DNA from 2 places in the Marinicrinis lubricantis genome. Region 2 is predicted to be linked to the other one. Evidence: riboswitches for the same ligand, from Rfam matches in the RefSeq annotation. Region 2 holds a riboswitch; the other holds the start of a gene.
What was found. Region 2 has a riboswitch for S-adenosylmethionine ahead of ACFPXP_RS05180 (methionine ABC transporter ATP-binding protein). Riboswitches for the same ligand answer to the same signal wherever they lie in the genome.
Positions count from the first base shown of each region.

Region 1 (11,755 bases), on a different contig from region 2:
TTCGATCAACCAGCATTTCTGCACCTGCACCCGGCAGCGAGTCCAATCCGGCTTCATGCAGCTGACGGAGCACCTCATCGTATGTCTCCAGTCCAGAAAGTTTCTTCATTTCCCTGATTTCAACGGTAGACAGCGAGTGCATATGTACGTTGAAATGACGTTTAATTTCTCGGAGCAGATTCAAATAATATTCGAACGGAAGGTCAGGATTAACGCCTCCCTGCATAAGCACTTCTGTTCCGCCTACATCGACAAGCTCCTGTATCTTTTGCAAAATCGTCTCATTCGGAAGCACATAACCTTCCTCAGAGCCCTGTCTGCGGTAAAAAGCGCAAAACCGGCAAAATACATTGCATATGTTCGTATAATTAATATTTCTTCCGACAACGAAAGTGGCAATCGGATCGGGATGGAATTTTTTCATAACCTCATTCGCGGCCCATCCTATTTTCTCTAGTTCATCCGATTCGAATAAAGCAACCCCATCTTCTAGACTCAAACGTTCACCACGCACGGCCCGCTCTAGTATATGATCGATCCGGCTCATGGCCCCATCTCCCTTATATGAAATACACCTATCTATGAATCTTAGCATACTACACCAACATTTTCACGTACCGTAGCCAGGCAAAAAATGAAAACAATATGGACTGCTTCAAGATGCAGTCCATACATACGTATTTGGAGCTATTCTTGTTTGTACTACACTACAAACCTAATTCTTGTCTGGATGCTTCAAATGCACGATCAAGATCCAATATGAGATCCTCTGCATGCTCAATGCCAACCGAGAAACGTAAAAGACGATCATCGACGCCGATTTTACGACGAATTTCCTCTGGAATATCGGCATGAGTTTGCACGGCCGGATACGTCATCAGCGATTCAACACCTCCGAGACTTTCTGCAAAAGCAATGAGCTGGATATGTCTCAGAATGGGCTCAACTGTACGCGCATCCTTCATTTTGAACGATAGAATCCCCGTGTTGCCGGATGATTGACGATTTTGAACATCATGACCTGGATGGCTTGGAAGCGCAGGATAGTAGACTGCATCCACCAGATCGTGGGCATCCAGCCACTCTGCTACGCGAGTCGCATTGTATTGATGACGCTCCATGCGAAGTGCCAATGTCTTCATACCACGCATGAGCAAATAACTGTCCTGCGGCGCAAGTACGGCTCCGATCGAGTTATGAAGGAATGCCATTTCCTCAGACAATGCTTCTCCTTTCGTCACAATCAGACCAGCCAATACGTCGTTATGTCCGCCTAAATATTTGGTCGCACTGTGAATGACAATATCGGCACCAAGCTCAATGGGACGTTGAAAGAAAGGACTCAGCAGCGTATTGTCGACGATGACGAGCAGCCCTTTTGATTTCGCCCATTCGCTGACTTTCCGAATGTCGGTAATCATCATCAGCGGATTCGTAGGAGTTTCAATAACGATCGCTTTGGTGGTCGGCTGTAAAAGCTGCTCCATCTCCTCAATGCTGTCCGTATCCACATACGAGGAACTGACGCCGAAACGGCTCATGATCCGTTCCAACAAGCGGTATGTTCCTCCGTATAGATCCAGGGATACGAGCAGATGGTCTCCCTGGGAGAACAAGGCAAAAATCGTTTGCAGTGCGGCCATGCCGGAACTGCAGGCAAACCCGCGGTCCCCGGATTCTAAGTCTGCGATAGCATCCTCCAGAACTTGGCGAGTCGGACTCTTCGTCCGTATGTAATCAAAGCCGGTGCTCTGACCCAGCTTCGGATGACGGAATGCGGTAGACTGAAATATCGGAAAATTGACAGCTCCCGTCGTCGATTCGGAGCGGGAACCGATCTGTGCTAAACGGCTTTCAATCTTCATGAGTTTCTCTCCCTCGAAATAATTTAATTTGAATCATCTCAGGTACGGGTACGCAGCGCCGCAGAAGGCGGCACCGTCCCTCTTTGTACCTTTCTCTTCAGCATTTTATCCAATCAAGCCTTTATTCCTGCATGCTGTCCCGGTGCACCCCACTCATAAGGAGTTACCTGATATACATAATAATTCAGCCAATTCGAAAACAGCAAATTCGCATGGGCCCGCCATGTCACCCGGGGGTACCTATTCGGATCATCATTCGGAAAATAGTTTTTCGGAATTTGAATATCCATTCCTTTTTGCAGATCCCGTTCATATTCCCATTTTAAGGTCTCTGCATCATACTCGGAATGTCCTGTAACGAAAATCTGTTTACCGTCTCGAGTGGCAGCAATATAAACGCCGGCTTCATCCGATTCGGATAAAATCTCAAGCTCCTCGACTCGTTCAATATCCTCTTTTCTTACTTCCGTATGACGGGATTGCGGGACGTAAAACACCTCGTCGAACCCTCGAAGAAGCTTCACATTCAGCTTATTGATCGTATGCGGAAATACACCGAATATTTTTTGTTCTGTATCGTACTTGTTAATTCCATAGTGATAATACATACCTGCTTGTGCACCCCAGCAAATATGTAGGGTGGATGTGACATTCGTCTTCGACCACTCCATAATTTGCTCCAGTTCCTTCCAATAGTTCACTTCCTCGAACGGCATCGTTTCCACCGGAGCGCCTGTAATAATCATCCCATCAAACTTCTCATCCTTAATATCTTCGAACGTTTGATAAAACTGCTCTAAATGCTCGGCAGACGTGTTTTTGGAATTATAGCTCTTCGTACGCACTAAAACCGGATCGACCTGAAGCGGCGTATTGCCGATTAAACGAAGAAGCTGATTTTCCGTCGTAATTTTGGTAGGCATCAGATTGACCAATGCGATTCGAAGCGGACGAATGTCCTGCCGCATTGCAGCGGTTTCATCCATCACGAATATATTTTCCTCCGCCAGTACTTCCTTCGCCGGTAATTTATCTGGAATCTTAATCGGCATACGGTCCAACTCCTTCTTGTGTATAGTCAATTTCGTTAGAAGCTCATACTCTTATAAGAGCCCGGTAAAAAATAAAAAAACCTTCTTACATTAAAAGCAAGAAAGGTCCACTTATTTGTTCCGTTCAATGGCCTCTCTCATCTCTCAGAAACGCATATCACGCCCCTGCAAGATTTAGCACCGTGCATTTACGCTTTCACGAAAATGTCGGTTGCCGGGTATCATCGGGCTAGTCCCTCCACCTGCTCTTGATAAGAGTTCGAAACGATTATTCGGTTAATACTACTGTAATCAAAGAAAGCCGCTGCGTCAAGAATAAAATAAACGCTTCACGCGACGAGTAAGTCATACCGGACACCAAACCTCATCATTCCAGATGACAAACAAAAAGGTGATTACAATGCATACGACAGCCCATACCGATACCATCGTATTCGAAATCCACCAATTGCTGGAGCAATCCAAGCTTAAGGAGCTTCATGCGCTGCTGGGTGAGCTGCAGCCATTCGACTTTGCGGAAATTTATGAACTGCTTCCTGCTCCATCCAAACCTAAATTTGTACTTCAACTTGACTCGAGACAGCTGGCCATGATGATACAAGAGCTCGATCTTGAACTCCAGATGGAGGTTCTGCATTATATTGGCTTTGAACGTTCGCCCGATGTGCTGGACCGGATGGACAATGACGACTTGGCCGATCTATTGAAGGAACTGTCGTTTAAAGAAATGGAGGCTTTTCTTTCTTCCATGCAGAAGGAAGAGTCGGAATACGTACAGCATTTAATGAAATATGATCCGGAAACTGCCGGCGGTATAATGACGAACCGATTCGTCTGGATACGAAACCATTATACGGTTCGCGAAGCGGTCGATAAGCTGAAAGCTTTTGCAGCCTATGCGGAAAATTTGTTCTATATGTATGTCCTTGACGAAAACAAGGTTTTGGTTGGCGTTGTTTCGTACCGTGATCTGCTGCTGGCCCATCTTGACGACCGTATTGATGAAATCATGTATAGACGTGTCATTAGTGTTCATGTCGACACCGATCAGGAGGAAGTTGCACGTACGATTGAAAGGTACAATTTCATATCTGTCCCGGTTGTTGATAGCGACAAGCATTTGCTGGGGATCGTAACGGTCGATGATGTGATCGACGTCATCGTTCATGAAGCGGCTGAAGATATACAGAAGCTCTCCGCAACAGGAGCCGGTAAGAAAGGGATCGATTTTCAGACGAGCGTGATTTCAGCGTCAGCCAGACGATTGCCCTGGCTGCTGCTTCTTCTGCTGCTTGGCATGCTGTCCGGAAGCATGATCGCCAGATTCGAAGAAACGCTGGAACGCGTCGTAGCGCTCACCTTCTTCATGCCCATGATCGCTGGCATGACAGGAAATACGGGAACACAATCGTTAGCTATCGTCATTCGAGGACTTGGAACAGAGCGGCTCCATAAAGGAGCGCTGATCAGACTCATCTCCAGAGATTTCGGAGTAGGGCTTGTCTTAGGCCTTATTTGCGGGATACTCATCGGCATCATTGCTTACATTTGGCAAGGGAGCGTCATGCTTAGTTTTGTCGTCAGTCTTTCCCTTCTGCTAACGCTGGTAATCGGCACGCTCGCTGGAACACTAATTCCCCTGCTGCTTTATAAACTAAAGATCGATCCTGCCATCGCCTCAGGACCTCTTATTACAACATTGAACGATTTATTTTCACTGTTTGTTTACTTTGGTCTTGCGACTTTATTCATTAACCAATTATAGGTGGAATGGAAGCGGCATTTCACTCTTGCTGACAAGCAGCAATCGGTTTATACTAAATGAGGATTTTGAGCATTACAAGATCATTGTACGAGGTGAATCAGCGTATGGACGGGGACCGACCGAGGGACAACGTGCCAGCATGCAAAAAGCAGAATATGATGGGAAACAAAGGTACCCTAGAACCGCGCAGCATTCTTAAACTCGACTGATCAGGCGTACCTTTGTTCTCCTGTCGCTGAAAGGGAGTGACAAGATGAAGGTACGTTTAGTCGTTGACGGCGTATTTGAAGAAGTCGAGCAGGTTACGGAGGCGCTTCATCCGCCCGAAAGCGGATTTTACTGGATCGACGCTTCTACCGAAGACTTGCAAGAGCTTCAGCATATTTTCAATCTACATGATTTGGCTGTGGAAGACTGCATGAACGAGGAAGAACAGCGGCCGAAACTGGAAATTTATGATGCAGGACATTATTTTATCGTGATTAATAGCATTCGATTTGATGATGAGGAAATATTTCTTCGTTCCTTAAACATTTTTCTGGGCAGGCATTTCATTATTACCGTCACACAGCAAAAAATCAATGAACTTCGTTTAATCAAACCATTGCTATTAGAGGAAAAAGTAAATCAAGCCGATCGCTTCTTGTATCATCTCATTGATTTAGTCATCGATAATTACTTTACCGTCAGTGATCGGATTGAAGCCAAAATTGAAAATCTAGAAGAAGATATTTTAATGCATACCCGCAAATCGCATCTGAATGAAATTATTGGTCTTCGCAGTGAGATATTGTGGTTAAAAAAAGCGCTGGGTCCGCAAAAAGAGCTCATCGCGACCTTGAACCGCAAGGAACTCAGACTCATCGATGATGAACTGCAGAAGTATTTCAGCGACATCTACGAGAACTCCGTGAAAATATCGGAAACCTTTGATACGTTCAGAGACTTGATGGGCAACCTTAGAGAAGCTTATCAATCCAGTGTGGCGAACAGGGCCAACGAAATCATGAGGGTATTTACGGCGATTACAACCATATTTATGCCGCTTACCGTCATTACTGGTATCTATGGTATGAACTTTGATCATATTCCCGAGCTGCACATGTCAAACGGCTATTACTTTGTATTAGGGGCCATGGTTACGATCGGCAGCTTGATGTTTTTATTGTTTAAAAAGAAAGATTGGTTGTGAGGGAAGCCCGCCTGGGCTTCTTTTTTTATGTAAAATGCGGATTCACATTCTTTCAATCATTGAAAAATTTCATAAGATCAACCCGATTCCTGGCTAATCTTGTCTAAAGTGTGACGTCCTCCGCAGGATTCTGGAGGATCTGACCAAAATAGGCAGTTATCTCTGTGTAATCTATGCTTACATAAGTTGAGCATGAGATACTCTCTCTGAGCCCAGCTCAGCAAGGGTGAGCTCTTTTAGCGATTCATGTTACCATTAGTAACTGTAATCATCCTTTTGGAAATTTGATGGGAATGAATGAAGGGGGAGTCTTTGTTAAATGAAGTTAATTTCAAAAAAGTTTTTGTTATTTTTCGTCTTGTTGACCTTGGTGGCAGCTGTCATCGGCTGTGGTAACAACAATGGAAGTAAAGGCGGAAAAGTGGTCATGGTTGAAGATTTTGAACAGCCCGACATCGAAGGAGTCAGAGGATACGGTGCGGCCGCGTTCCGCAGCGAGGATGTTGCACTCAGAGATGCTTTTAATACGGAGTTAGCGAAATTAAAAGAATCCGGCGATTTATTAACCTTGTTGGAGGAGAATGGTTTCTCCGAAGCTGAGCTTCCTGGAGACCAGTCAATGAAAGCGTTATGCGGACCTAGCTTCCAAGAAGGAAGCGGCGGTAATACGCTTGAGAAAATTAAATCCGAAGGAAAGGTCGTCGTCGGATTCGCGAATGAAAAGCCTTATGCCTATCAGGATGAAAACGGCGAATTGAAGGGTGAAGCTATTAGTGTTGCAACCGCCGTCTTCAAAAATATGGGGATCGAGGAGATTGAAGGCAAGCTTGTTGAATTCGGAAGCCTGATTCCTGGACTGCAGGCAGGACGCTTTGATGTCATCACGGCAGGAATGTACATTACACCTGATCGCTGTGAACAAGTCGTCTTTGCTGAACCGGAGTACAGCATTGGTGAAGCGCTGGGAGTCATTGAAGGCAATCCGAAGGATCTGCACAGCTATGAAGATATCGCAAACAATCCTGACGCCAAAATAGCAGTGATGCAGGGAGCCATTGAAATCGGCTATTTGGAGCAGGTTGGTGTAAAGGATGACCAAATTGTTAAAGTTCCGGATCAAGCAGCGGCTTTGAACGCTGTACAATCTGGACGCGCAGATGCCGTTACGATGACATCGATGTCATTAAAATCGATTCTGGAATCTGCGGAAGGTAAATAAACAACTTTGTGGCTTTGACCCTGTGCAGCCCCTTGGCCGCGACAGGGTCATTGTCACGGAGGAGAGGAGTTGGGATTTATTTCTATCGCAAGTTACTTACCCGAAATGTTAAGGGGGACATGGATAACGGTCCAGGTTACCTTTTTATCGGCCATTGTCGCCTTTTTCGTGGCATTTCTATTCGGATTAGGACGACTTTCAAGATGGAAGCTGATCAATGGAATTTGTTATGTTGTCGTTGAATTTATTCGCGGTACGTCACTCATGGTTCAGCTCTTTTGGTTGTATTATGTCCTGCCGTTTTTCGGTATTTCATTCAACGAGCTTTTGACCGGTATAGTGGCCATTGGACTCAACTACGGGGCTTACGGATCGGAAATTGTTCGCAGCTCCATCAAGGCCGTGCCGAGTGGTCAAAGGGAAGCAGGAATCGCTTTAAATTTATCCCCGATACAAATTATGATGAGGCTGATCATTCCTCAAGCTTTCATCCGAATGATTCCACCTTTCGGCAATCTCCTGATCGAGCTTTTAAAAGGAACTTCTCTAGTATCCTTTATTACGTTAGCAGATTTGACCTACGAGGCCATGACCTTAAGAAACCATTACTATTCAGAACAAGGCATGATATTTGCTCTGCTGCTCGTCATTTATTTTATTTTAGCTTACGCTATGACCCTGGGTATGCGAGCGCTTGAAAAACGCATGTCAGCAGGGAGGTTGTAACGATGTGGGATTGGAACTACGCATTTGAAGTGCTGCCTGAAATTCTTGCTGCATTAAAAATTACGGTTACAGTCACTTTCGTATCCTTTGCGCTAGCATTAGCAGGCGGCTTAGTGCTTGCACTGTTAAGACGAAGCAAATCGAAGTGGCTCTCTTGGCCAGCAGCAGCTGTTATTGAATTTATACGAAGTACACCGATTCTCGTCCAAGCCATTATTTTGTTCTTTGTATTGCCGCTGTACGGCATTACTTTTTCCGCATTCACCGCAGGTGTCATTGCGCTAGGTTTACATTACAGCACCTATTTATCCGAGGTGTATCGTTCCGGCATTGATGCGGTCCAAAAAGGACAATGGGAAGCGGCACAAGCACTGAACTTTTCCAAGTCACAAACTTGGATCCGTATTATTTTACCGCAAGCCATACCGCCAATCATTCCGGTTCTTGGAAATTACCTCATCACGATGTTTAAAGAGACGCCTATCCTCGCAGCCATTACTTTAATGGAAATTTTGGCTACTGCAGAGGAAATTGGCTCTGAAAGCTGGCGTTATTTAGAACCTATCACGATTGTCGGTATTCTGTTCCTGCTTCTCAGCTATCCATCCTCTCTGCTTGTCAGTTATTTGGAGAAGCGATTAAACCGGGGACAAACATAATACAAGAAATGACAATCAACCAACAAAACAAGGAAGTGAACCTATGAACGAAAAGGTTAAACCCGTTGTAAGCTATCGCAATATTCGAAAATGCTTCGGTGATTTGGAGGTACTCCATTCCATCGATTTAGATATTATGCCTGCTGAGAAAGTAGCCGTCATTGGTCCGAGCGGATCCGGTAAAACCACGCTGGGGCGACTGCTGATGACGTTGGAGGAACCGACCTCAGGCACGATTGAAGTTGACGGAGAGATGCTGTGGCATCAAGAGGTGAAGGGCAAGCTGGTCCGTGCCAGCGAAAAGCATCTTCATAAAGTTCGGGGGAGCATCGGTATGGTGTTTCAGCATTTTAATTTGTTTCCCCATATGACGATTATGAAAAATGTAACCGAAGCACCAATACGTGTACTTGGGAAATCGAGGAAAGAAGCGGAAGCAGAAGCGCTTGAGATGCTGGATAAAGTAGGTATGGCTGATAAAGTCGACAATTACCCTTCCCAGTTGTCCGGCGGACAGAAGCAGCGTGTCGCTATTGCTAGAGCGCTCGTCATGCACCCGAAGGTCATGATTTTCGACGAGCCGACTTCTGCGTTAGACCCTGAGCTGGTGGGCGAGGTGCTGAATGTCATTAAGGATATTGCCAAAGAAGGCAGCATGGCGATGCTCCTCATCACCCACGAAATGGACTTCGCCTATGAGGTGGCGGACCGCGTCATCTTTACGGATGGCGGAAATATCATCGAGGAAGGTCCTCCGCAGCAAATTTTCGAAAATCCACAGAGTGAACGCCTTCAGTCCTTCATCAGCCGCTTCCGTGAAGGCAGCAGCAGCTATGGCACTGCCTAACCGCATAGAAGTACCGCATGTAAGAGCGCCTCTATAAAAGGGGCGCTCTTTTTATCTAAAGCATCAGGCTACACCGCAGCCTCTTCTCCCTCGCTTAGATATACCATTCGCAATAAGCGAATGATCGTATACAGCGCATCCAATCCTCTGCTGGATTGCTCCTCTTCGGTGTAGACTTGTGTCAATACAGGCTTCAAAAATCGCGTCCCGTGCCGCTTGAAAGCTTTCACAATCTTTTCTTTTTCTTTATTGTCCAGCTGCTCCAGCTGTTTCTCCGCCCACGGTGTGATATCATAACCCTCTTTTGAAAGCTTTTCGACCTGCTTCACGGCCTCACTTTCCGTGCATGATAAGAGAGACGCAATTTGCTCCAGCGGAAGAAGCTGCTGAATGCCAAGAAGCAGCTTTTTGTGTCCAGTTAACCTCTCTCTTTCCTGCTGCCATTGCTGTATCCTTTGATTCAGCTGCCAGCTCCGATAGGCGTCTAAATCTATAGAACCTACGATCCAATCCAGAGGAAAACGGGTTTCTTCCGTATCACTTTCTGCCAAAATCTCAGCCAGCTCCTGTCCATATTGGTTCCACTTGCCCAAACCGAATCCTGGAATAAGCAGGAATTGTTCCTGAGTGCGCGGAAAAAACGTGCACAGCCGCTTTAACAGGCGATTGGAAGCGATAAAGAACGGCGACATCCCCTTTTCCTTTGCTTTCGCTCTTCGCCACTCAACAAGCTTGCTGTAGTACGATGAATCATGTTCATTCTCACAATAATAATCAATTAAATCCATGGATGGATCCGATGGTGTCGTAGAAAGCAGCTCCTTCGGCATAAAGCTGCTCACCCAAGCCTGATATCCAGCAAGCAGTTTAGCAGCTGTCCCGCATTTCATGCTGTATTCCATTTCCTCCATGTCGCTTCCTTCATACCACTGCTCCTGCAATGCCCGCTTTTGATGTTCTTGTTCCGTCCATGTCACCGTCAGCTTTCCTTTTTCTTCGGAAACTGACAGTTGGGCAGGATATGCGGTGCCGTCCAATCCTTTCTTTTCAAACGTCATTAAAAACAACAGCTGCATGGCGCAAACACTCCTTTACATGATTAAGGGATAAAAAAAAGCACCCCCCTTGCTTGTTCAGCAAGAGAGGTGCTTCCCCTATGTATAATTCAAGCTATATTATACCTGTATCCGCTCAAAATTTCAATCCCCCATTTCATGCTTGCTGCGGTTATAATGTATCTAGAATAAAAAAAATTCGATCGTATATGTTTCAGAATGACCGATTTCTCAAGTTGCACAGTAAAATCCTTTTATCCTTTCTTAGGAAAGAAATGTTCTCATTCATCTTTAATCCTTAAAAAAGACCTGCTGCAAGGAGTGCACACATATGTCCCAATTTGATTTCTTATCCGATTCCACTGAGCAAACCTCAACACGATTTGTTTGCTTTATCGGTGAAGAGAGCCTGCACCGTTTTGACTTGGCCATTACGACGACAGATCGTTTTTACGGTAAAAAGCTCGTCACAGATCTTCAGTCTGGGCGCACAGCCATCCTTGGTCCTGATGATCTGGAGGAGGAAGGATATCTTCAGCACGTATACCAGCTTAAGGAGGACGAAGCAAACGAGCTGTACCAGTTTCTCCTTCTCGTCGTAGGCCCCGTCCATTTCAGTGATTTGTAAGATCACGGTGGTAAGCAGAGCGTTTCATTTCATTGAATAGCAACGTCAGTTTCAGATTCTTTGCTCCATCAGCCCCTACGAAGCCGTTACTTCTCCCCGCACCATGCCTCTATGCTGCAGCCATTTGAGACCCAAAGGAACGCCAATAATAATGGTGAGCAGCCTTACAAATTGAAATGCCGTAATCAGTTCCGGATCTCCACCTACAGCCGTGCCTGTAATGACCATTTCCGGTAATCCTCCCGGTGCGAAACACAAGATGGCGGTCTGAACAGGAATATGGGTCATGTAGGAGAATAAGATGCCAAGCCCAAATGATGCAGCGATGACAAGGAGTGAAAGCAGGATGTACCATCCTAAATATTTCGCCCCTTTCACAATATCCTCGATTGAGGTCGTCCGTGTCAGGTGAATCCCAATGACAAGCTGCGACGCGAAGATGATTTGCTCGGGAAGGACTAACCAATCGATTCCTACAGCCCCCCCCGCAGCGACAACAAGCATGGGCACGATAATAAAAGCAACAGGCAGCCAGCGGTTCATCAGCCAGCCAAGCAAACCGGCAATCACGTATCCAAGGATCGTATACCACGCTCCATCCACTGCGGCTGTTTGCGAATGAACGCCCTGAAAATCTGCCACGAACCACCAGGATATCACCGAAGGAACCGTAAACACAACCGCCAGCAGTCTCACCGTATGCATTAACGCGATCTGCGATGTATTGGCTTTCAAATTTTCACTTGC
Region 1 covers NZ_JBHSQV010000034.1:48,853-60,607, reverse strand. The annotation lists gene mqnC (cyclic dehypoxanthinyl futalosine synthase) at 1-547, opposite strand, end outside; gene ACFPXP_RS05905 (PLP-dependent transferase) at 708-1,865, opposite strand; gene metA (homoserine O-acetyltransferase MetA) at 1,979-2,917, opposite strand; SAM riboswitch class I at 3,052-3,175, opposite strand; gene mgtE (magnesium transporter) at 3,318-4,682, shown strand; gene corA (magnesium/cobalt transporter CorA) at 4,936-5,874, shown strand; gene ehuB (ectoine/hydroxyectoine ABC transporter substrate-binding protein EhuB) at 6,194-7,093, shown strand; gene ehuC (ectoine/hydroxyectoine ABC transporter permease subunit EhuC) at 7,163-7,819, shown strand; gene ehuD (ectoine/hydroxyectoine ABC transporter permease subunit EhuD) at 7,822-8,478, shown strand; gene ehuA (ectoine/hydroxyectoine ABC transporter ATP-binding protein EhuA) at 8,522-9,325, shown strand; gene ACFPXP_RS05865 (HRDC domain-containing protein) at 9,394-10,401, opposite strand; gene ACFPXP_RS05860 (DUF3055 domain-containing protein) at 10,712-11,008, shown strand; gene ACFPXP_RS05855 (AbrB family transcriptional regulator) at 11,084-11,755, opposite strand, start outside.
Region 1: another riboswitch for S-adenosylmethionine. It lies ahead of metA (homoserine O-acetyltransferase MetA); the one in region 2 lies ahead of ACFPXP_RS05180 (methionine ABC transporter ATP-binding protein).

Region 2 (11,755 bases):
CAGGTCTTCATTATTTTTATGAAAATGAAATGTAAATGTGCAAATAGGATTGAAGAATGAAATAAGTTGATAGATAATAGAGTTTGTGAACAATTTGTTAACTTTTTTTGCAGTGCACCGAATCTATACAATTGTTGCCCTAGGATGTAATGGTTCTTAGATGCGGACATGACGAACCACCGGCCCCTTGGTCGGTTTTTAAATATAAAGATTCTATCTTTGACACATGCCACATATAATCAACAATTGTCAAGGGAATCGATCGGTATTTGCGTCTGCATGAAGGCGCATCAACAAGAAGACGGGAAGTGATTGGAAGATGAAAGGTAAGAAGCTGCTGCGGGATCATATCCGGGCTCATTGGCCTTACTACGCTGTGGCAGTCACTATCATGGCTGCGGCAAACATCATCTATGCTTTTTTCCCCAGGGTCCTAGGGCAATTTACCGACGAGCTTGAGCTTCAAGGTTTAACAGAGCAATCGGTAGTCAAGTACAGCCTGCTGCTCTTGGCGATCGGTGTCGGGTATGGTTTATTTTTTGGAATCGGGCAGTATATTAATCATCGGATGGGCCGCTATTTTGAATTTAATACACGACAAAAGCTGTTTCGACATTTCACAGTGCTTAGTGAAGATTATTTCTCCAGAAACGGAAAAGGAAAAATGCTCAGCTACGTCATGAACGATGTAACCTCCGTTCGTGAATCGATTGCCAACGGTGTGAATCAGATGACGAATGCCTCGATATTACTGATCAGTGTCATAGTAATGATCTCGATCAGCGGCATTCCCTTCTCATTACTCGCGATCAGTGTAGCTCCGCTGCTTTCCATTCCTTTTCTGGTTATTTATTTTGGGCCGAGGATTCGCGAACGCTCCAAGAATGTTCAAGAATCGCTAGCGGTGATGACCGAATCGGCAGAGGAACAGTTCGGCGGCATTAAAGTGACAAAAACGTTCGCCACGGAGCAGATTGCACATGAACGGTTCAGCGAAACCGTAGATCGCATACGCGCGAATCAGCTTCGACTCGTTAAGGCTACCTCCTTGTTTCAATCGGTGCTTCCATTTGTCGGAGCGATGTCAATGGTCGTCGCTATTACGTATGGCGGGATATTAGTGAGCAGGTCGGCGCTCTCCCTCGGGGATTTCGTAGCCATCACATTGTATTTGCGAATGATTATGCAACCGCTTCAACAAATTGGGAATGTCATTAATACGATTCAACGGTCGCGTGCTTCATTGGATCGTTTGAATCGTCTTTTATCCGAAGTGCCGGATATTCGCGAAGCTGCTGAGGCCACTCCTCTGCAGCCAGCGGCAACAGATATCGAAATTCATGGTCTGTCATTTCAATATCCTGGGGCAAATAGGCCATCGCTGCAGGATATTCATATTAGCATCAAAGCAGGCAGCACGCTGGGGATTATCGGAAAAACCGGAAGCGGAAAAACCACTTTAATGAAGCTGCTGCTGCGTGTGTACGATGCCCCTGAGCATACGATAATGATCGGAGGCAAAGATATACGCCAAATTACACTAGAGTCGCTTCGTTCTCAAATTGCCTATGTCCCGCAGGATGGTTTTCTGTTTAGTACAACTATTCGCGACAATATTGCTTTCTATGATCGGAAAGCATCTATGGAAAGGGTAGAGGAGGCTGCAAAGCATGCCGAGATCTACGAAAATATCGTAGGTTTTCCAAAAGGCTTCGAGACTCGCTTAGGGGAGAGAGGACTTACCTTGTCGGGCGGTCAACGACAGCGTACGAGTCTTGCCCGAGGCATGATCAAGAATGCGCCGATACTCATCATGGACGACAGTGTCAGTGCAGTTGACGCGGTGACAGAAACGAAAATCATATCGAACTTGAAGAAGCTGCGTCAAGGAAAAACCACGCTCCTGATCGCACATCGAATTAGTGCGGTGAAGCACGCTGATGAAATTATTGTGCTTGATGATGGGCGTATCACAGAACGAGGTACCCATGAAGAGCTTCTTCGACTTGGCGGTTACTATGCTTCTCTGCACAGCATTCAGGAAGGAGATGACAGCATTGAGCAGCAAGGTGGATAATTCAGAAAGGGTAGACAGACGTAAAGCGTTTCGAGCCATGCTTGCTTATGCAAAGCCCCATCGTTACGTATTTATGACCAGCTTTTTCTGTACATTTTTTGCGATTGCAGCGGATTTGCTGCAGCCGTACCTGGTTAAAATCGCAATTGATGAGAACTTGATTACCGGTGAACATGGGACTGCCAAAATCGTCTTCATCGGAGCGATATATTTGCTCCTTGCCATCATCGCATTTATATTCTCTTATTTACAGGCCAATTTGCTGCAGCGGGCAGGCCAAAGCATTGTGGGCCAGCTCAGGAAAGATTTATTCAAGCATATTTCAAAGCAGTCGATGTCGTTCTTTGATCGCAATTCCATCGGCAGTCTGGTAACGAATGAATCGAGCGACACGGAAACGATCAATCAGTTCTTTACGTCCGTTCTGCTTAGTCTTGTTCGCGATGGCTTATCCATCATTTTAATCATCGGCTTCATGTTTTATTTGGATGTGCAGCTGGCTCTGTATTGTCTCATTTTATTTCCTATCATTACATTGATTGCAGCAGCCTTCCGCTCAACACTCCGTTCGGTATATCAACGCAGCAGGGCACAGCTGTCGCGCTGTATTGCTTTCGTGGCCGAGAACTTGGCGGGGATGAGTCTCATTCAATCGTTTCATCAGGAGAAGGAGCAGCAGGAACGATTCACAGAGCAAAATAAGGCCTATTTAAAGGAAAATTTGCGAGAAGTGCGTACATCGATTATGTTCAATCGTACATTTGATATATTGGGCAACGTTTCGATTGCCGTCGTCGTATGGTTAGGCGGAAGAGCAGTGCTGGATCATTCGCTGGAGTTTGGGGTGTTGTATGCCTTTATCAGTTACATACGTCAATTTTTCCAACCGATCAACCAAATTACACAGCAGTGGAATACATTGCAATCGACAATCGTATCTGTCGAGCGATTGTGGCGAATTTTCTCCGTGGAGCCGGAGGTTCAAGATCCGAAGCCGGAAATAACGATGAACAAACCGATTGAGAATATTCAAGGGCGCGTTGATTTTAACCATATTCGCTTCTCCTATACGAAAGGGGAAGAAGTGCTTCACGACCTCGATCTCCATATTAGACCGGGGGAGTTCGTAGGCATTGTGGGAACGACAGGTGCAGGAAAGAGCTCGCTTGTCAATTTGTTGGCCAGGTTCTACGATGTCGATGAAGGCAATGTCCAAATTGACGGCATTGATGTCCGAAGACTGCCGCAGGATGCACTGCACCAGGTTGTCGGACTTGTCCAGCAGGACCCTTTCCTTTACTCAGGGAGTATATTGGATAACGTCAGGCTGTTCCGTGAGGATATTTCTCGCGAGGATGTCATTCGAGCCTGTACGTTCGTTGGTGCGGATGGAATGATTCGAAGATTGTCAGAAGGCTATGACACCGTCGTATCTGAAAGGGGAAGCGGATTGTCGGCGGGAGAGCGGCAGCTGATCTCCTTCGCGCGGATTATTGTGTTCCGGCCGAAGATTCTCATTTTAGATGAAGCGACCGCCAATTTAGATTCACATACGGAAAGACTCATTCAGAATGCTCTGGCGAAGGTGTCAAAAGGAAGGACGACCCTAGTTATAGCTCATCGTCTCTCGACTATTCGCTCAGCGGACCGGATTATTGTGATGCGTAACGGCTATATCGTGGAAGAAGGAAATCATGAAGCGCTTATGAAACGGAATGGATATTACGCTGAGCTGCACAGGCATTCTCGCAGAGGGCATAATATGGAGAGGTGGAAGCCGCAGCTCCAGTAAAGCTGGTGGCGGTTGAAGTATTCCTTAGATGGGCAGAATCGTACTAAATAGAAATGTGCATGAAGGATCGTGAATAAATATGAATCCGGCAGCGAAATGGATGATCATAGGCGGCATTGTACTCGTTATATTAGGCGTGCTGTGGCAGCTGGGGCTCAAAAATGTGCCCCTCGGCCGGCTTCCAGGGGATATCCGAATAGAGAAGGAGAACGTCCGGTTTTATTTTCCGATTACGACCTCGATCATGATCAGCATCATCGTCTCGCTGCTTTATTATCTCGTCCAAATTTTCAAAAAATAAAACATTTTTCCGAGAAATTTCGCTTTGCTTTATCCCATTTATTATATGGTACAATAAGGACAATGACTGTGATTCCAAAGAGACGAAATAGAGACAATGGATAGTGAGGGATCGGAATGGAGAATGTAGGCCTTGTGCTGGAAGGCGGAGGGATGAAAGGAGTTTACACCGGGGGCGTATTGGATTGGTTTATGGAACAACAGATTTATTTTCCTTATGTGATTGGCGTGTCCGCCGGAGCGTGCAACGCATCGTCTTACCTTTCCCGTCAACCAGGTAGAAACCGGAAGGTATCGATCAACTATGTGAACGATCCTCGTTATTTCAGCTACAGAAACCTGCTGCGAGAAGGCGGCATGTTCGGAATTAGCTTCTTGTTTGATAAGCTTCCGAAAGAGATGGAGCCTTTTGATTATGATACGTTTCGAAGCAGCAACGAGCGGTTCGTCGTCGTAACGACAGATGCGTATACAGGGGAACCAGTCTACTTTGAACACCAAGAAGTGAAGCGAATCGATTGCGATATCATGGAGGCGATTAAGGCATCGATGAGTCTGCCATTTATCTCAAAAGCGGTACGGATTGGTGACCAGCTGTTGTTTGACGGCGGAGTTTCGGACCCTATTCCTGTAGAGAAGGCGCTGCAGGACGGGAATCAGAAAGTCGTTGTGGTGCTGACCAAGGATGAAAGCTACCGTATAAAGCCTTTTACGAAGCAGCGCATGGCGAAAATGATTTACCCGAAATATAAAGGTCTGGTTCAGGCGCTGATTCGAAGAGCAGAAGTTTATAATCGGACGATGGACCTCATTCAGCAGCTTGAACAAGAAGGTAAGGTGTTTGTTATACGTCCTTCCCGTAAAGTGGAAGTAGGGCGTATCGACAAAGATCAACCCAAATTGGAGCAATTGTATGAGCAAGGCTATGAAGATGCGAAAAGCCTGAGCGACCAAATGTTGAAGTGGATACACAGCAGCGTCGCTCCTGTGATGAGCAGTTGAATAAGATAACGTCCCCCCCCTTCGATTCCATTTGTGGAGTTGGAGGGGGGTATTTACATGTCAATATTTTGATTTGTTAATAATAACCAATGGATAATTGTTCTATTAACATCTTGTAAAAATATTGGTTGACGTTAAAAACCGCGCATTATATCATAAATCATATACTTCTGCGCCGCTTTAACCCTTTAAATCTTTGGTTCTTTTAGGCGTAAAAAAACAATTTTCATACAAGATGGGGGACGATGTGATGAAAAGAGGACTTATCATCATGATGGTATGTTTCTTGACGGTTTTCTTAGCTGCTTGCGGCGGGGGAAACACAAACAATGCGAACAATGCAGGAAACTCGGCAAACCAGCCTGTTAACGGCACTGCGAATGAAGGTCAGGACGAAACGGTTTATAAAGTAGGCGTCGCCCAACTGCTTGAGCATCCATCCTTGGATTCTTCCCGCGAAGGCTTCATTCAAGCACTGAAAGATGCTGGCATTGAAGAAGGTGTGAATTTAGAGCTTGATTATCAAAATGCGCAGAACGACCCAACGATGAGTGCGACGATTGCACAAAAATTTGCTGGACAAGATTTAGATCTCGTCCTTGGCATCGCGACCCCGATTGCACAGGCGTTGAAGCAGCAAGTAAAAGAGACCCCGGTATTATTTACATCGGTGACCGATCCTTTAGGTGCTGGACTCGTTGAAAATCTTGAGCAGCCTGAGAGCAATGTGACGGGGATGTCTGACACGCATCCTGAAGAAATCGAAGAAATGATGAAATTTATTTCTGAGCAGTTTCCTGAGATTAAAACGATCGGTGTCATTATTAATCAGAGTGAGCAAAACTCTTTAGTCGCCGTGGAGAGAGCGGAGAAAGAGCTGGAAGCCTTGGGCATTAAGCTGGAAAGAGCCAATATTACGAACAGCAGCGAAGTAAAGCAGGCTGCCGATTCGCTGGCCGGTAAAGTCGATGCGTTCTTTACTACGAAGGACAATACAGTCATCTCGGCGTTGGAAGCCATTGTACAGGTAGCGAACGATAAAGACATTCCGATCTTTACAAATGAAAAGGACTCTCTTGCACGGGGTGGCGTTGCTACGTTCAGTGTAGATTATTTTGAAATTGGTTATGCAACGGGTGAAATGGCAGTCGAAATATTGAAGAATGGCAAAGCGCCTTCGGAAGTGCCTGTTCAATTCCCGGAAAATCTTGATCTGGTTGTGAACCTGAAATACGCCAAAGAGCAGGGTGTTGAATTCAGTGATGAGCTGCTGCAGACGCTGAAGCCGGAAAATATCATTGAATAACATCACGGAGAGTGACTGTGTACTGCGGTCACTCTTTACTTCTTAGAAGGAGGAAACTTATGTTTGACGCATTGTTAAATGCATTTAACGGCTCCGTAGAACAAGGATTGCTTTATGCATTCATGGCTCTCGGTGTATATATTTCGTTTCGTATTTTGGACTTTCCCGATTTGACCGTTGACGGAAGCTTTACGACGGGTGCTGCAGTAGCCGCAGTCTTGATGACGAATGGTTATTCGCCTTATATCGCTACTTTCGGAGGATTTTTGGCTGGTTGTGCTGCCGGAGCAGTTACCGGATTATTGCATACGAAAGGGAAAATTAACAATCTGTTGTCTGGTATTTTAATGATGATTGCCTTGTATTCGATTAACCTGAAAATCATGGGTCAAGCGAATACTCCGCTTTTTGGTCAAGATACGATTATTAGTTATATTCCTGAATCAGCACTGATATGGGTAATGGGCGTTGTCGTCATTATCGCGAAGTTGCTTTTGGATTGGTTTCTTCATACAGAAGTCGGCATGGCGCTTCGAGCAACTGGGGATAATCCGAAGATGATCCGCAGCTTTGGAGTAAATACCGATACGACGATTATTACAGGCATCAGCTTGTCTAACGGCCTCGTCGCGTTGTCCGGAGCGCTGGTTGCTCAATACCAAGGCTTCGCCGATCTGCAAATGGGTGTCGGGATGATTGTCATCGGCCTTGCTTCTGTCATTATCGGTGAAGCGCTGTTTGGATTGAAGACGGTATTTCGCACGACCTTGGCCGTGGTGCTTGGCGCGATCGTATATCGTTTCGTATTGGCACTGGCACTGGAATACAATATGGATCCGGCATATATGAAGCTGATTACGGCGTTAATAGTCATCATAGCTTTGACCATACCGAGAATTCGTAAATCGATACAGCAAAAGAAAGTAGCAGCTGAACGCGGCCGTCAATTGAGCAGTACAGCAGGCGACTCGATTCAAAAAGGAGGCGGGATCCGTGCTTAAACTTCAGCAGATTACTAAATTGTTCAATCCGAGCACGCTGGACGAGAAGCTTGCCTTGTCACAAGTGGACCTTGAGCTTCAGCCGGGAGACTTCGTGACCGTAATTGGCAGCAACGGAGCCGGTAAATCGACCCTAATGAATGTGATTTCCGGCGTTTTGCAGCCGGATATTGGAACGGTGGAGATTGACGGCAATAAGGTAAGCACGTTGGGGGAGCACACTCGCAGCCGCTGGATTGGCCGTGTGTTCCAGGATCCTATGGCGGGAACGGCACCGCATATGACGATCGCTGAGAATTTGTCTATTGCCTATTTACGCGGGAGAAGGAGAAAGCTGAGCCTTGGTTTAACATCGCGGAAGAAGGCTTATTTCCAGGAGCAATTGCAGCGAATAGGGATCGGCTTGGAAAATCGTCTGAATGCGAAAGTAGGGCTGCTGTCCGGTGGTGAGCGTCCAGGCACTCAGCCTGCTCATGGCTACCTTTACAGAGCCCAAGATCTTGCTTCTCGATGAACATACAGCAGCACTTGACCCTTCGCGTGCAGAGTTGATTACGGATTTGACGGAGCGGATCGTTAAAGAATTTCAATTAACGACATTAATGGTTACGCATAATATGCAGCAGGCCATTCGATTAGGTAATCGATTGATTATGATGGATAAAGGGAAGATCATTTTAGACGTGCCGCCTGAGAAAAAGAAAAATCTCGGTGTTGATGATCTACTGAAGGAATTTGAATCGATACGGGGCGAAAAATTGGCTGACGAGCGATTAATGCTCGGCTAATGAACCATCGGTCTTGCAGAAAACAGGCAGAAATGCCTGTTTTTTGATTTGTATAATGATACAGAGGTATACTTTGAACTGAATGAGCATGTCATCATTCCACACCACCGAACGAGGAGGATCCTACACATGTATATTGTAACGAATCGAATACGTACAAAGCTGGGTTTTGCGGAGAAAATGGCGCCGAGATTCACTAAGCCTGGACCATTGCAGCAGATGAAAGGGTTCGTCAAGGTTGAAGTGACACTTAGGCAAAATGTAACGGAGCACGATGAGCTTCATGTCAATATGTATTGGGAAACCTTGGAGGACTTTGAGGCCTGGAAGCAAAGCGATGCATTCAGAGAAGCGCATCGAGGAGCAAAATCTCAAAATGAAAATACGGAATCGCCTATGTTGGGGAGTGAAATAGTGATATCTAAAATCGTATCCTCTATTGAGAGGGATACATTATAGAACTCAATACAGTTGAATTCGCATGATGAGACGCACAGCTTGCCTTCATAAAGCAGGCTGTATTTTTTTGCGTTTTTTCGGAGCAGCAACAACTTTATGTGGTTGTAATCCGTTATACTATTGTAATTAAAAAATGAAGAGAAGATGAAGTTGTTGCTGAGAATCCTTGTCATATGATGTGGAAATCTCGATATTTTTGAAAAAAAATGTTGCGGGAAAGTTAAAGAGCGATTAGAATGAGTAGTATTGTTGTTCAAAATAGACAAAAAAAGATCAAGGGAGAGAACCCAAGCATGAAACAATGGCTTCAAAGATTGACCTGGAGAGAGCTCTTTCCTTTAGTTTATATGCTGGCCATTTCAGCTTGCAGTGCGACGTACGGTCTGGTCAACAGCGCGGATCGTCCTATCCATATTATTAAATTCGGAATCGACGACTACATCCCTTTCTGGGAAGCATTTATTATTCCATACATTATATGGGGACCGTTTATCTTTATCAGCCTCGTGTTCATGTGCTTTCTGAATCGAGAAGAGTATTATAAATATATTGTCAATTCCGTGGTTGGGCATATCATTTGTTATATTGTTTATATTAACTATCAAACGCATGTACCTCGTCCCGAGATTACGGACGATACGTTCTTATTGAATCTTGTGAAGTATATATACAGCAACGACTTGCCATACAATTGTTTTCCGAGTATTCATGTGTTGACGACATGGCTTTTGATGAGATCGTTCCAGAAGGTTGCGATGCCGAAACTGCTCCGTCTCGCCATTAATATTTTATGTTATTCCATTTATTTATCTACTTTATTCGTCAAGCAGCACTATATACCGGATCTCATTATTGCGATCATTTTAGGAGAGGCTTTAATTTTCGCTACCAATGCAGCTGCCAGCAAGATCAAGGAAAAAAGAGCTGCAAGAAGCGTGTACTTGGCCAAACAAAAAGCGAAGGGTGCCAATTTACCCGGTTAAACGAAAGGGAAGAGACGCAGTTTTATACTGTGTCTCTTTTTTATAACAAACCATTATTTGGATATGTAAATTAATGCAAATTAATGTCTAATAATGAAATCAGGATAGTTCTTGACGTGCTCTTCTCGATCCGATATACTTCGATCATATGTTGATATTATTTTAACGAATTTCAAATGGATTCTATCTTATCCAGAGCGGCGGAGGGAAAGGCCCTATGATGCCCGGCAACCGGTCTGCATCCTTACTGCAGACGTCTGGTGCCAATTCCTTCAGAACCTTTGGGAACTGAAAGATGAGATAGGCGTGAACTTCAAGGTTACCCTATTTCATGCCTGAAATAGGTTTTTTTGTCGAGAAATGATGACTGATGTAATGTGATTTTCATAGTCTAGAATTCTATAGAGGTGTGTTCGTTGATAAAACTAGAAGGTTTAACCAAAATATATCAAAGCGGGAAGCAGACGCTGAAGGCACTGGATGAACTGGATTTGGACATTGTTCAAGGCGAAATTTTCGGTATTATTGGACATTCCGGAGCTGGCAAGAGTACGTTGATTCGCTGTATCAACTTATTGGAAAAGCCATCCGAAGGCCGTGTATATGTGAATGGGGTCGAGCTAACCGCATTAAAGGGCCGGAAGCTTCAAGCGGAACGACGTAATATCGGGATGATTTTTCAGCACTTTAACTTGCTTTCTTCCGCTACTGTATTTGAGAATATCGCGTTTCCGCTGCGTCTCGTCAAGACGAACCGGAACGAAGTAAAGCGTCGTGTTGAGGAGTTAGCCCAGCTGGTCGGTTTAGAAGCGCACCTATCTAAATACCCTTCCCAGCTGTCTGGAGGACAGAAGCAGCGCGTGGGGATTGCCAGAGCACTTGCTAATCACCCACATGTGCTGCTCTGCGATGAGGCGACATCGGCTCTTGATCCGGAAACGACCAAATCGATTCTTCAGCTTCTGCTGGATATTAACCGAAAATTGAATCTCACCATCGTCCTGATCACGCACGAAATGCAGGTCATCCGAGATATATGTGACCGAGTGGCGGTTATTGATCAAGGGAAAATCGTAGAATCGGGGAAAGTCGTCGACGTGTTCCTGCGTCCGCAGCACCCGGTAACTCGCCAATTCGTTTCACAGGTGAATGATCATGAGGAGGTTCGGAGCTATGCTGAGGGCTCTCTTCTTCACTCGCTCCTGAAAATTTCTTTTAAAGGGGAAACAACTTACCAACCTGTCTTATTCGAGACCATCCGAGATACCGGATTATCCTTCAGCATATTGCAGGGCTCCATTTCCAAAATGAAGGACCTTCCGTATGGTCAGCTGATCATCGAGCTTCATGGCGAGGCAGCTGATGCAGGCAGAACTGCGGAACTGTTGAAGCAGAAGGGATTGGAGGTGGAGGTGCTGTGATGGATTGGTTTCATTCGTCGGATCTGATGAAAGAGGTTCGCTGGGACGAAGTTTGGGAGCAGAGCCAAAATACGCTGCTCATGTTAGGATGGTCCACCTTGTTCACGCTCCTCATTGGACTTCCGTTGGGCGTACTTGTGTTTTTATTTTCGAAAGGTCAATTGTTTTCAAATCAATGGTTTTATTCGATTCTATCATTTGTTATTAATATATTGCGTTCGATCCCATTTATAGTATTGATGGTCATGCTCATTCCTTTTACACGAATGCTGGTCGATACTTCGATAGGCGTGAAAGGTACGATACCGCCGCTTGTCATTGCGGCTGCACCATTTTTTGCAAGACTGGTTGAGACATCATTACGTGAGGTGGATAAAGGTGTCGTCGAAGCCGCACAATCGATGGGAGCTTCACCGCTTCAAATTATTTGGAAGGTGATGCTGCCCGAAGCCCGTCCCGGGATTATAGCGGGGATTACGATTACTGCTGTCACACTCGTATCATATACGGCGATGGCCGGTGCGATCGGCGGGGGCGGTCTGGGTGACTTGGCAATACGCTATGGCTACCAACGTTTCAAACCTGAAGTAATGTATGTCTGTGTTATTCTGTTAGTTGTGCTGGTT
Region 2 covers NZ_JBHSQV010000032.1:36,652-48,406, reverse strand. The annotation lists gene ACFPXP_RS05225 (ABC transporter ATP-binding protein) at 320-2,077, shown strand; gene ACFPXP_RS05220 (ABC transporter ATP-binding protein) at 2,115-3,869, shown strand; gene ACFPXP_RS05215 (DUF2905 domain-containing protein) at 3,949-4,170, shown strand; gene ACFPXP_RS05210 (patatin-like phospholipase family protein) at 4,287-5,171, shown strand; gene ACFPXP_RS05205 (ABC transporter substrate-binding protein) at 5,422-6,477, shown strand; gene ACFPXP_RS05200 (ABC transporter permease) at 6,537-7,478, shown strand; partial or broken gene ACFPXP_RS05195 (ABC transporter ATP-binding protein) at 7,471-8,266, shown strand; gene ACFPXP_RS05190 (heme oxygenase) at 8,396-8,725, shown strand; gene ACFPXP_RS05185 (phosphatase PAP2 family protein) at 9,019-9,708, shown strand; SAM riboswitch class I at 9,894-10,010, shown strand; gene ACFPXP_RS05180 (methionine ABC transporter ATP-binding protein) at 10,125-11,129, shown strand; gene ACFPXP_RS05175 (methionine ABC transporter permease) at 11,129-11,755, shown strand, end outside.